DNA from 2 places in the Thioclava sp. NS-SX20 genome. Region 1 is predicted to be linked to the other one. Evidence: riboswitches for the same ligand, from Rfam matches in the RefSeq annotation. Region 1 holds a riboswitch; the other holds the start of a gene.
The links. Region 1 has a riboswitch for cobalamin ahead of AC2ISB_RS16910 (ABC transporter substrate-binding protein). Riboswitches for the same ligand answer to the same signal wherever they lie in the genome.
Positions count from the first base shown of each region.

Region 1 (5,612 bases):
AAAAGGCAGCAGTCACCGGTTTCGTCCTGCGGCATGTAAAGCCCGCTGACGGGCGGTGTTGCGGCCCGTTCCAGCCCCGGTTCCCTGGCAAGGCAGCCCGCGCGGTCCAGCACCTCATAGGGGATCTCGCGCTGATCCAGATAGTCGGTATGCAGGCGCAGATCCGTCAGGCTGACGGGATGGCGGAACAGTTGTAAGGTCCCGCCAAAGCGCTGTGCATAGTGCAGTGGCACAGTGTCGCGAAGGCGGGCCATCATCGCCTGACTATAGACCGACAGGGCCATCATGGCCTGAATATTGGCCGTGTAGCATTTTGCGCGGCACTGGCGCAGGCTGGCCAGCATCCAGCGCAGATCACGGCGCGACAGAGGGGGGGATATCGCGAAAGGCGTGTGGGTCTGTAACAGCCGTCTGGGCAGTTTGCGCCAGATTTTGGGGGCGGGCCAGGGCGCGGTATAGCCGGGGGTGATCATCCCCGCATTGGCGTGGGATGTGCCCTCGGCGGCGGTGCTTTGGCGCTCGATCAGGCAGACATCATGGCCTTGCTCTTGCAGCGCCCATGCGCTGGTCGTGCCGATCACACCTGCCCCGATCACCAGAATTTTCATCGTCCTTGCCCCAGATATCCACGGTTTCTCGGGCGTATCTTCGCCTCCGGCGGGCCGATGGCGAGAGAAATCCGGCGTGATCGCCGGATTTGCAGGGAGAGGGTCGGACGTTTGCCTAGCAAAAAGGCGCCGCTCAGGCTTTCAGATAGAGGTCAAGCCGGTTTTGCAGCAACTCAAGCGCCTTGCGCAGGTCCGTGGGCGAGGTCTGCGCGGGCAAAGCGGGCAGGGAGGCATCGCCCGCATGGCGGATGGCATCGGCGAAAGACTGCGCGGTCTGCCGGAGCAGATGCTCTTTCTCGGGATCGGCTTCGGGCGAGATCAGCGCATGGGTGGTCACCGCCCCCGCCAGCACCCGCAATGCCCCCAGAACATCGCCCGCCGCGTTCAACTGGTCGGCACCGCGCCGCCCTTCCATCAGCTTGCGCTGGCGGATGGTCTCGGCATTGGTGCTTTCCAGTCCGGCCTGACGACGCAGCGCATCGACCGGCTCGGGCAGGCTCGTGCTGCCCACGGCGGCGGCGGCATAATCCATATTCGCCTGCACGGCCTGCGCCAGAATATCGCGGAAATGCGGCTCGGCGCGTCCGGGCCAGAGGGTCGCCCCAACGACAAAGGCGATGACCGACCCCAGAATATTGTCCAGCGCCCGCGAGAGGGCAATGCCGTGATTGGGCATGACCAGCTCGGTCACCAGCACGAAGAGCGCGCTGACCCCGATGGTGAAGATTGTATAATTGACCCGTTTGAACGCGATGGTGATTGCGGATGTCGGGATAATGACGGCCAGAAGGGGCAGTTGCCCCGGCGACAGGGCCAACAGGCCAGCGGCAAAAAGCCCCCCCGTAATCGAGCCGAGCACCCGTTCCAGCATGCGCGGCCATGTGGTCGAGAGCGCGGGCTGTAGCACCACAATGGTGGCCATCGTGGCCCAGTAGAAATACTTCATCTCCAGCGCCACACAGACCAGATAGGTCACCACCACTGCCACCGTCAGACGCAGGGCATGGCGCAAGGTCGCATCGGGGATCTGCCGCCAGCTTGGGCGCGGCGTGCCGTCCTGCTGCGGCGCGCTGCCCGACAGGCTCTCGCCGCGCAGATGTTCGGCAAAACGCAGGAAGGCTTCGGCCAGATTGCGCACCACGGCCTGACTGCGCGCACCGGCGCGGTCGGCAGCGCGGGCAAGATCTTCGGCTTCCCAGACCAGCCGCTCGGGATGGGGATGGCGGGTCATGGATTGCATCTGCGCCTCGCTGAGCAGGGCGCCGATACGGGCCAACTGTTCGCGAAGGGGGGCTTCTTCCTCGGGGCTCAACGGATCGCTGAGCATATGGTCAAGGGCAATCATGGACGCAAAGATCCGGTCGGCGCTGCCCAGTTCTGCCATGAACTGGGTATGGCCATTGCCCAGACCAAGGATCGTGCCGCGCGCGCGTTCGATGGCGGCCCGCAGCGCGCGACGGTATTCGGGTTCTGCCGCCCCGAGGATCTCTTCGCGGCCCAGACGTGCGGCCATGGCGCTGTTCATCTCGGCCAGACGGGTGAAGACCGAAGCGATCGCGCGCCGTGCCGGCCCCTGCGAACGCAGTTTCCAGATCCAGAAACTGAACACCAGCGCCCAGATCCCGCCCACGAGGAACGCCCCCGCCAGATGGAGCGAGGCGACCGGATCATTGGGAAACCCGACGGCGACCCCGCCCACCACACAGATGAGCGTGCCCGATTGGGCCCCGCTTGGTCCGAAGATGCCGCCCAATGCCGGCAGGAAGATCAGCGGGATCAGCGTCAGGCTGGCATAAAGCGGGCCAAGCCCCGCGCTGGCCGCACCGAGAAAGGCGGCAAGGGTTCCGGCGGTCACGAAGGCGCCCATTGCGCGGATGCGGGTCCGGTCGCGCCCGCCCGGATCGCAGAGGCAGACCCAGAACGCTGCGAATGCCGCCCAAAGCAGCTTCGGCTCGCCGCTGGCGGCGGCGGTCAGCACCATCACCGCAAAGGCCAGCGAGGCGCGCAACCCTTCGGCGACACCAATGAATTCCGGCACCATGCCGATGGAATATCCCTCGAGCCGCCGCGCCATACGGTAGATCAGCGAACGATGGGCGGCGGGAGACGGCGGCCTGCCATTCTCCGGTCCGGTAAAAAGCGGCGAGGCCATGCGCGGAATGCTCCCTTTAGGCTTTAGGCAGTCTTGCTGCCATTTTAGGCTGCAAGCGCGGGGAATTAAATGGGCAAAACTGTCGCGCAGGGACTGGGAGGGTCGGGCTGGCCTTGGTGCAACAGCTGGCGGTTCGGGGCGGATTGCGCGCAAGCGCCCCTTGCGGGCGGCTCCTTTCGGCATTTGGCGTGCAGAGAGCGGCATTGCGCAGTTGGGGGCTTTGGCCGCTTGACCTCGGGGCGCGGGGATGACAAACACATCGCGTCGGTATCCGAGAGGATATAATAGGGAATCCGCCCCGTGGGACCACGGGAACCGGAACTGCCCCCGCAACTGTAGGCGAAGAGCCGGACCGGAATCCACTGAGGCAGGCATTGACTGCTTTGGGAAGGGCGGTCTGGCGATGAGGCGCCAGTCAGGAGACCTGCCGACATCGGATTTTCAAACCGGACGGGGTGTGTCGGTGGGTTGTCTCCCTTCGCCCTGCGGGGCGGCGGATCCGTCATCCCATATGGTGCTTTCCGGTCCTTCTGAAGGAATTGGGCATATGAGATTGATTTTACCGGCCGGTCTGGCACTGCTTTTGGGCAGCACGCCGCTTTGGGCGCAAACGCCAGCACAGACGGGGGCTACGCAGTATCCGCTGGTGCTGGAAAATTGCGGCAAACGCCTCACGATCGAGGCGGCACCGGAACGCGCGGTGACGATCGGACAGTCGGCGACCGAGATCCTCTATTCGCTGGGGCTGGCAGGAAAGGTCAAGGGCACCTCGGTGTGGTTCAATCCGGTGCTGCCGCAATTTGCCGATGTCAATGCGACGATCCCGCGTCTGGCCGATAACGATCCCAGTTTCGAGAGTGTTCTGGCGCAGAAGCCGGATCTTGTTGCGGTGCAATATGAATGGCATGTCGGGCCGAGCGGTATTGTCGGCACGCGCGAGATGTTCGACGATGTCGGGGTCAACACCTATATCATGCCCGCCGATTGCGACACCAAGGACAATTCGACCGGTGGCGACGGCACGCGGGTCGGGGCCTTTGCCCCCGAGCAGGTCTATAAAGGGATCACCCAGCTTGCCGAGATTTTCAACGTGCAGCCCGCAGGCCGGACATTGGTATCGGCGTTGCAGGCGACAGAGGCCCAAGCCGTGGCGCGCGCGCAGGCGCTGGACCTGCCTGAAGGTCTGTCGGCCGTTTTCTGGTTCTCCTCGGCGGATCTGGAGCTGGACCCCTATGTGGCCGGTCGTCTTGGTGCGCCGGGCTATATGATGGGTAAACTTGGCATCCGTAATGTGATCGAGTCGGACGAGGAATGGCCTACCGTCGGCTGGGAGACCATTGCCAAAGCGGATCCGGATGTGATCGTGATCGCCAAAATGGACCGGCGCCGCTTCCCCGCCGATGATGTCGCGGCCAAGATGGACTTTCTGAAGACCGACCCTGTGGCAAGCCAGATGAAAGCCGTGCGGGAGGGGCATATCGTGGTCATGGATGCCCATGCGATGAGCGCGACCATGCGCAGCATCTACGGGCTCGACAGCCTGTCGCAAGCGCTTTCGGATATGACCTTCGAATGAGCGCCTCCGCCGCGCCTTGGATGGTCTGGGGGGGCATCGCGCTGGTCCTTGCGGGCACTGTGCTGACAGGGGCGGCCATTGGCGAGACCCGCCTACCGCTGGCCACCGTCTATAAGGTTCTGGCCAATCATCTGTGGCAGGCGGGCTATCCGCTGGACCGCATCGATGCCGGTATCATCTGGAGCTACCGTCTGCCCCGCGCCATTGTCGCCGCCAGTTGCGGGGCGGGGCTGGCCTTGACGGGGGTGGTCTTGCAGGCGCTTTTGCGGAACCCTCTGGCCGATCCCTATCTGATGGGGCTTTCGGCAGGGGCTTCGACCGGTGCGGTGCTTGTCAGCGTGGCGGGTATCGGCGCGGGCGCCGTGTCGATGTCTGCGGGGGCATTGGTCGGGGCGCTGGCCGCCTTCGGGGCGGTGGTGGCGCTGGCCCATGCCATTCCGGGCGGCGGGCGCGGCAATCAGGGGGCGGCGGCCATCATTCTGGCGGGGATCGCGGGGAGCCAGATGTTCAACGCGCTCACCGCCTTCATCATTGCCCGCTCTGCCAATGCCGAACAGGCGCGCGGCATCATGTTCTGGCTGATGGGCAATCTGTCGGGCGTGCGCTGGGAGGACGTGGCCCCGGCGGTCTTTGTGACCTGTCTGGGCGTCGGGCTGTGCCTTTGGTACCGGCGTGCACTGGATGCCTTTACCTTCGGTGCCGAGAGCGCGGCCTCGTTGGGGGTGGATATCCGCAGGACACGCGGCTTGCTGATCACGGTCACAGCGGTGATGGTGGGGGTTCTGGTGGCCAAAGTAGGGGCGATCGGCTTTGTCGGTCTGGTGGTTCCGCATGCGATGCGCTTTCTGGTCGGCACCCGCCACCAGCGCCTTGTGCCGGCCTCGGCGCTGGCGGGGGCGGTGTTTCTGGTGGCGGCGGATATTCTGGCCCGCATCATCGTTCCGGGGCAGGTGCTGCCCATCGGTGTGGTGACAGCGCTGGTCGGGGCACCGGCCTTTGCCCTAATCCTGATGCGGGGCGCGCGCTGATGGTCCTGCATCTCGAGAATGTTTGCGCCAAGGCGCATCGCACGCCGCTGCTGCACGCGATCACCCTGCAACTGGAGCCGGGGGAATGTCTGGGTCTGATCGGCCCGAACGGGTCGGGGAAATCCACCCTGATGCGGCTTATGGCGGGCTTGGGCAAACCCGCCTCGGGCGAGATCCGTTTTGGCGGAGTGCCATTGCACAGGATCTCGGCACGGGCGCGGGCGCAGAGGATCGCCTTTGTCGAACAG
Region 1 covers NZ_JBXXRY010000003.1:279,436-285,047, reverse strand. Annotated here, with positions in the region: gene AC2ISB_RS16920 (D-amino acid dehydrogenase) at 1-608, opposite strand, end outside; gene AC2ISB_RS16915 (FUSC family protein) at 742-2,760, opposite strand; cobalamin riboswitch at 3,009-3,206, shown strand; gene AC2ISB_RS16910 (ABC transporter substrate-binding protein) at 3,308-4,336, shown strand; gene AC2ISB_RS16905 (FecCD family ABC transporter permease) at 4,357-5,364, shown strand; gene AC2ISB_RS16900 (ABC transporter ATP-binding protein) at 5,364-5,612, shown strand, end outside.

Region 2 (5,612 bases), on a different replicon from region 1:
GTATCGATATCCATGAAGGGCACTGGCCCCAGACCCTGCCATCTGCCGCCCCCGATGCCGTTTTTATCGGCGGCGGGCTGTCGCGCGAAGGGTTCGAAGCGCTTTGGGCGCGGATACCCGCAGGCACACGTCTGGTGGGCAATGCGGTGACGCTGGAAAGCGAGGCGCTGTATCTGGCGCTTCAGGCCGAATGTGGCGGGCATCTGCTGCGGGTCGAACTGGCCGAAGAGGCCCCGCTGGGGCGCATGCGTGGCTGGAACAGGGCACGACCGATCCTGCAATGGAGTGCCATCAGATGACGCGGGTGCTGGGAGTGGGGCTGCAATCGCGTGCCGAAAGCGCGGCCCTCGCGGCGCTTCTTGATGCCGCCCGCGAAGCTGCGCCCGATATGCTGGCGATCCTTGCGGATAAGGCCGATCATCCCGCGCTTCAGACCGTGCTTCAGGCCGTGCAAGCCGCTGGTTTGCCGGTCTGCCTGATTGCGCGCAGCCGTTTGAACGGGGTTGCGACCCCCACATATTCGGCCCGCGTGGCCGAGAGGTTCGGCACCGGCTCGGTGGCCGAGGCACTGGCGCTTGTGGCGGCAGGGCCGGAGGCGCGGATCGTGCAGCCAAGGGCCATCTCGCCCTGCGGCACAATGACGACCGCCCTTGCCGACAGCCTGAAGGGAGAGAAGAAGGAATGACCGTTTATTTCATCGGCGCGGGCCCGGGGGCCGCCGACCTGATTACCTTGCGCGGGCGCGATCTGATTGCCGCCTGTCCGGTCTGCCTCTATGCCGGATCGCTGGTGCCCGAGGCGCTGCTTGCGCATTGCCCGAGCGGCGCGCGGATCATCAATACCGCTCCGCTGTCACTGGACGAGATCATCGCCGAACTCCGTAAGGCGCATCAGGCCGGGCAGGATGTGGCGCGGCTTCATTCGGGGGACCTGTCGATCTGGTCGGCGATGGGCGAACAGCTGCGCCGTCTGCGTGCCGAAGCCATCCCCTACGAGATCTGCCCCGGCGTGCCCAGCTTTGCGGCGGCGGCGGCGGCACTTGAAACCGAACTGACCCTGCCCGGTGTCGCGCAATCGCTGGTGCTGACGCGCACCTCGGGCCGCGCCTCGCCCATGCCGGAAAACGAGACGCTGGAGACCTTTGCACGCAGCGGCGCGACCTTGGCGATCCATCTGTCGGTGCATGTGCTTGACGAGGTCGTCGCGCGGCTGACCCCGTTTTACGGGGCGGATTGTCCGGTGGCCGTGGTCTGGCGCGCAAGCTGGCCCGACCAGCAGATCCTGCGCTCGCATCTGGGCGAGGTGATTGCCGCCAGCGACGGGTTGCGCGGGCGCACGGCACTTATTCTGGTGGGGCGGAGCCTTGCGCAGGAAGGCTTTGCCGAGAGCTGCCTTTACGCGGGCGATTACGACCGCCGCTACCGCCCCGTGGGCACCGCGCCGCGCTTTCCGGAGGGGCAGGAATGATCCCCGACGGGCTGATCGTCTCGGCCACCGGATCGGGCACTGGCAAAACCACGCTGACATTGGGCTTGCTCCGCGCCTTCCGGCGGGCGGGCGTGGTGGTCCGCCCGTTCAAGGCGGGGCCGGATTACATCGATCCGGGCTTTCATCATGCGGCCGCGGGCATGGCCTCGGCCAATCTTGACAGCTGGGCGATGCCGGCGGGGCTGATGGGGCAGATCATCGCCACTGCGCAGGGGGCCGATCTGGTGATCGCGGAAGGCGCGATGGGGTTGTTTGACGGGGTCACCGCGATCGGGGCTACGGCGCGCGGGACGGCGGCGGATCTGTCGGCGCTGACAGGCTGGCCCGTGGTGCTGGTGATCGATGCATCCGGTCAGGCACAATCGGTCGGCGCGGTGGCCTTGGGCTTTGCACGGCTGCGCGCCGATGTGCGGGTGGCGGGCGTGGTGGTCAACCGCGTGGCCAGCCCGCGTCACGAGGCGATGGTGCGCGAGGGTCTGGCCGCAGCGGCTGTGCCCTGTCTGGGCTGCCTGCCGCGGGTCAGGGGGCTTGAAATGCCCTCGCGCCATCTGGGGCTGGTTCAGGCCAGCGAGCGCCCCGAGCTTGAGACACAGATTGACGCGATGGCTGATCTGGTGACCGCCCATCTGGATCTGGCGCAGATCCGTGAACTGGCCGCACCGACGCAATGTCCCGCAGGGGCCGGACGCCCCGTTCCCCCGCCCGGACAACGCATCGCGCTTGCGCAGGATCAGGCATTTTCCTTTCTCTATCCGCATCTTGTAACAGGATGGCGCGCCGCAGGGGCCGAGATCATGCCCTTCTCGCCGCTGGCGGATGAGGCCCCCGACCCAAGCGCCGATTGCGTCTGGCTGCCCGGTGGCTATCCCGAATTGCATGCAGGGCGTCTGGCTGCGAACGGGCGTTTTCTGGCGGGTCTGACGGCTTTGGCCGGAACCCGCCCCGTGCATGGCGAATGCGGCGGCTATATGGTGTTGGGGCAAGGGCTTGTCGATAAGGACGGGCACCGCCACCAGATGGCAGGATTGCTGGGGCTCGAGACATCCTATGCGGCGCGCAAGATGCATCTGGGCTACCGGCTGGCCACCTTGGCCGCGCCCATCCCCGGTCTGGCGGCAGGCCAGAAGCTGCGCGGGCACGAGTTCCATTTCTCGACCATCCTCGCGCAACCCGATCTGCCTTTGGCCGAGGTGGTGGATGCGGCGGGTGCATCGGTGGTGGAAACCGGCTCGCGCAGGGGCTATGTCAGCGGGACATTCTTTCACCTGATTTCGGAGGTCGCATGAGCGGTTTCGTCAGTTTCGTCTCGTCGGGTCCGGGGGATCCGGAGCTTTTGACCCTGCGCGCCGCCGACCGTATCCGGCAGGCCGACGCCATCCTGTTCGATGATCTCTCTGCCGGACCGATCCTTGATCTTGCACGCCCCGATTGTGACCTGATCGGCGTTGGCAAGCGGGCAGGGCGCCCCTCGCCGAAACAGGACCATGTCAGCCGCCTTCTGGTCGACCATGCCCGCAGCGGCGGCAAGGTGGTGCGGCTGAAATCCGGCGATTGCGGTATTTTCGGGCGGCTGGAAGAAGAACTGGCCGCCTGCCGTGCGGCGGGGATCGCCTTCGAGATCGTTCCCGGGGTGACGGCGGCCTCTTCGGCGGCAGCGGCGGCGCAAATCCCGCTGACACGGCGGTTGACGGCGCGGCGGCTGCAATTTGTCACCGGCCATGATGTCACGGGGGCTCTGCCCGACGAGATGAATATGGCCGCGCTGGCCGATCCGCAGGCCGTTACGGCGGTCTATATGGCACGCCGGACCTTTGTTGCGCTGTCCGAGCGGCTGGCCGAGGCGGGGCTGGATCTGGACACTCCGGCGCTGATGGCCGAATCGATTTCCCATCCCGACGAGGTGATCTGGCGCGGCACGATGCGCGCGCTGGCGGCCAAGATAACGGCGGAACTATCCGCCGGAGCCGTGTCGCAAAAACCGGCATTGATCTTTTACGGGGCGCTTGCCCCCGCCTGAGACGCGAATCCGAGACAGCTATAGAGAAAAAATTTCCGCTCGGGGCTTAGGTCTTATTGACCTGAGCCCTTTGCTTATTCAAAACCGGAGAGACGGTTTCCGGCAGCCAAGAGGTGTTGCCGGATGAAAAGGGAATCCGGTGCGGTGTAGCCATCAGGCGCCAAATCCGGAACTGCCCCCGCAACTGTAAGCGGCGAGTCCGCGCCTGACAGCCACTCCGGTCCGAAATCGGGGGAAGGCGGCGCGATGGCGATGAACCGCAAGTCAGGAGACCTGCCGTGCGTCGGGGCGCAAGCCCTGTCTGTTCCATCAATCACGCCGTCGGGGTCGACGGCAGGGAGATACCGCTATGCATATCGAACCGGGCGTCGTTACGGGCGCCAAACTGTTTCTGAGCTATGCCACCGCCGCAGGCGCGGCCACCTATGTCACCCGCGAGGCGATCAAAACCCTCCATCTTGGCGATCTGCCGGTCACGCTGGCACGCGCCGTTGCGGCCACCGCTGCCGTTTTCGTGTTTTTCGAAGTCTTTCCGCATCACGCGGTCGGCGTGTCCGAAGTCCACCTGATTCTGGGCTCGACGCTGTTTTTGACTTTGGGCCTTGTGCCGGCGGCCATCGGTCTGGCAATGGGGCTGCTGCTGCAGGGGCTGTTCTTTGCCCCCTTCGATCTGCCGCAATATTTCATGAACGTCACCACGCTGCTGGTCCCGCTTTTTGCGCTTTCGGCACTGGCCAAACGTCTCATCGCGCCTCACACGGCCTATGCCGATATCACCTATCGTCAGGCACTGGCACTTTCGACCGCCTATCAGGGGGGCGTTGTCGCCTGGGTCGCGTTCTGGGTCCTTTATGGCGAGGGCGTCTCGGCGGCGTCTTTGGCAAATGTGGCGACCTTCGGCATTGCCTATATGTCGGTGATCCTGCTGGAGCCGCTGATCGATCTGGCCGTTCTGGCCGGTGCCAAGGCGATCGGGCGCAACCGTTTCGTGCTTTCGCGGGTCTATACCGCCTGAGGCCGCGCGACGGTTTCGCAGAAGAAACGGGGCGAAGAACTGGTGAGCCCCGTTCCAACCTGTTAAAGACAAGGCGCGTTCCGCAAGGGGCGCGCTTTTCATCTTTCGGGGGAGTAGGATGTTCCATCTGTCGCTGATCGGGATCGGGGCCGGTAATCCTGACCATCTGACCTTGCAGGCCATTGACGCGATCAGGGCCTGCGATGTGATCCTGATCCCGCTCAAGGGCCCCGGGAAAGACGATCTGGCCGAAGCGCGCCGCGCGATCTGTGCCAGGGTCACCGGCACGCAGGGGCCACAGCTGCGCGAATTCCGGTTGCCGGTGCGCGACCCCGCCCAACCCGATTACCGTCGCAGGGTCGATGACTGGCATGACGACATTGCCCGTATCTGGGAGCGCGAATTGCACGCGGCCTTGCCAAAAGGCGGGCGCGCGGGGTTTCTGGTCTGGGGCGATCCGTCGCTTTACGACAGCACCCTGCGCATTGCCGAAAGGGTGGCGCGCGCTACCCCGCTCGAGCTGAGCGTTGTGCCCGGGATCACCGCGATACAGGCGATGACTGCGGGCCACGCGATCCCGCTGAACGAAATCGGTGCGGCCGTGGCCATCACCACCGGGCGCAAGCTGCGCCAGGAGGGCTGGCCCGAAGGCATCGGGACAGTTGTCGTAATGCTGGATCAGGGCGGAGCCTTCGAGGCTCTCGACCCGGAAGGTCTCGAGATCTGGTGGTCCGCCTATGCCGGTATGAAAGAAGAAATCCGCCTGAGCGGCCCGCTCTCGCGCATGGCACCGCAGATCATGAAGGCCCGCGCCGAGGCCCGCAGAACCCACGGCTGGATCATGGATATCTATCTGATGCGCAAAACACGGCACAGCGCCTGAGGCAGGAAGGCGGGAAACTATCGCCCCCGGGCGATTGGCGCGTGGTCCCTGCCTGGCATGGGCCACGCTCGAACCGCGCTCGACACCGCATATCTGAGGGACGCATATCGGAAGGATCAGGAAAAGGTCGATACCGCAGGCCGACTGGCCCAACGGTACGAACCCTGAGAACCTGCACTCGTAAAACACGCTACTGTGCTTGGCCGCGT
Region 2 covers NZ_CM170816.1:1,205,657-1,211,268, reverse strand. Annotated here, with positions in the region: gene cbiE (precorrin-6y C5,15-methyltransferase (decarboxylating) subunit CbiE) at 1-299, shown strand, start outside; gene AC2ISB_RS06020 (cobalamin biosynthesis protein) at 296-685, shown strand; gene cobM (precorrin-4 C(11)-methyltransferase) at 682-1,467, shown strand; gene AC2ISB_RS06010 (cobyrinic acid a,c-diamide synthase CobB) at 1,464-2,774, shown strand; gene cobA (uroporphyrinogen-III C-methyltransferase) at 2,771-3,505, shown strand; cobalamin riboswitch at 3,582-3,800, shown strand; gene AC2ISB_RS06000 (energy-coupling factor ABC transporter permease) at 3,855-4,520, shown strand; gene cobF (precorrin-6A synthase (deacetylating)) at 4,639-5,403, shown strand.
Region 2: another riboswitch for cobalamin. It lies ahead of AC2ISB_RS06000 (energy-coupling factor ABC transporter permease); the one in region 1 lies ahead of AC2ISB_RS16910 (ABC transporter substrate-binding protein).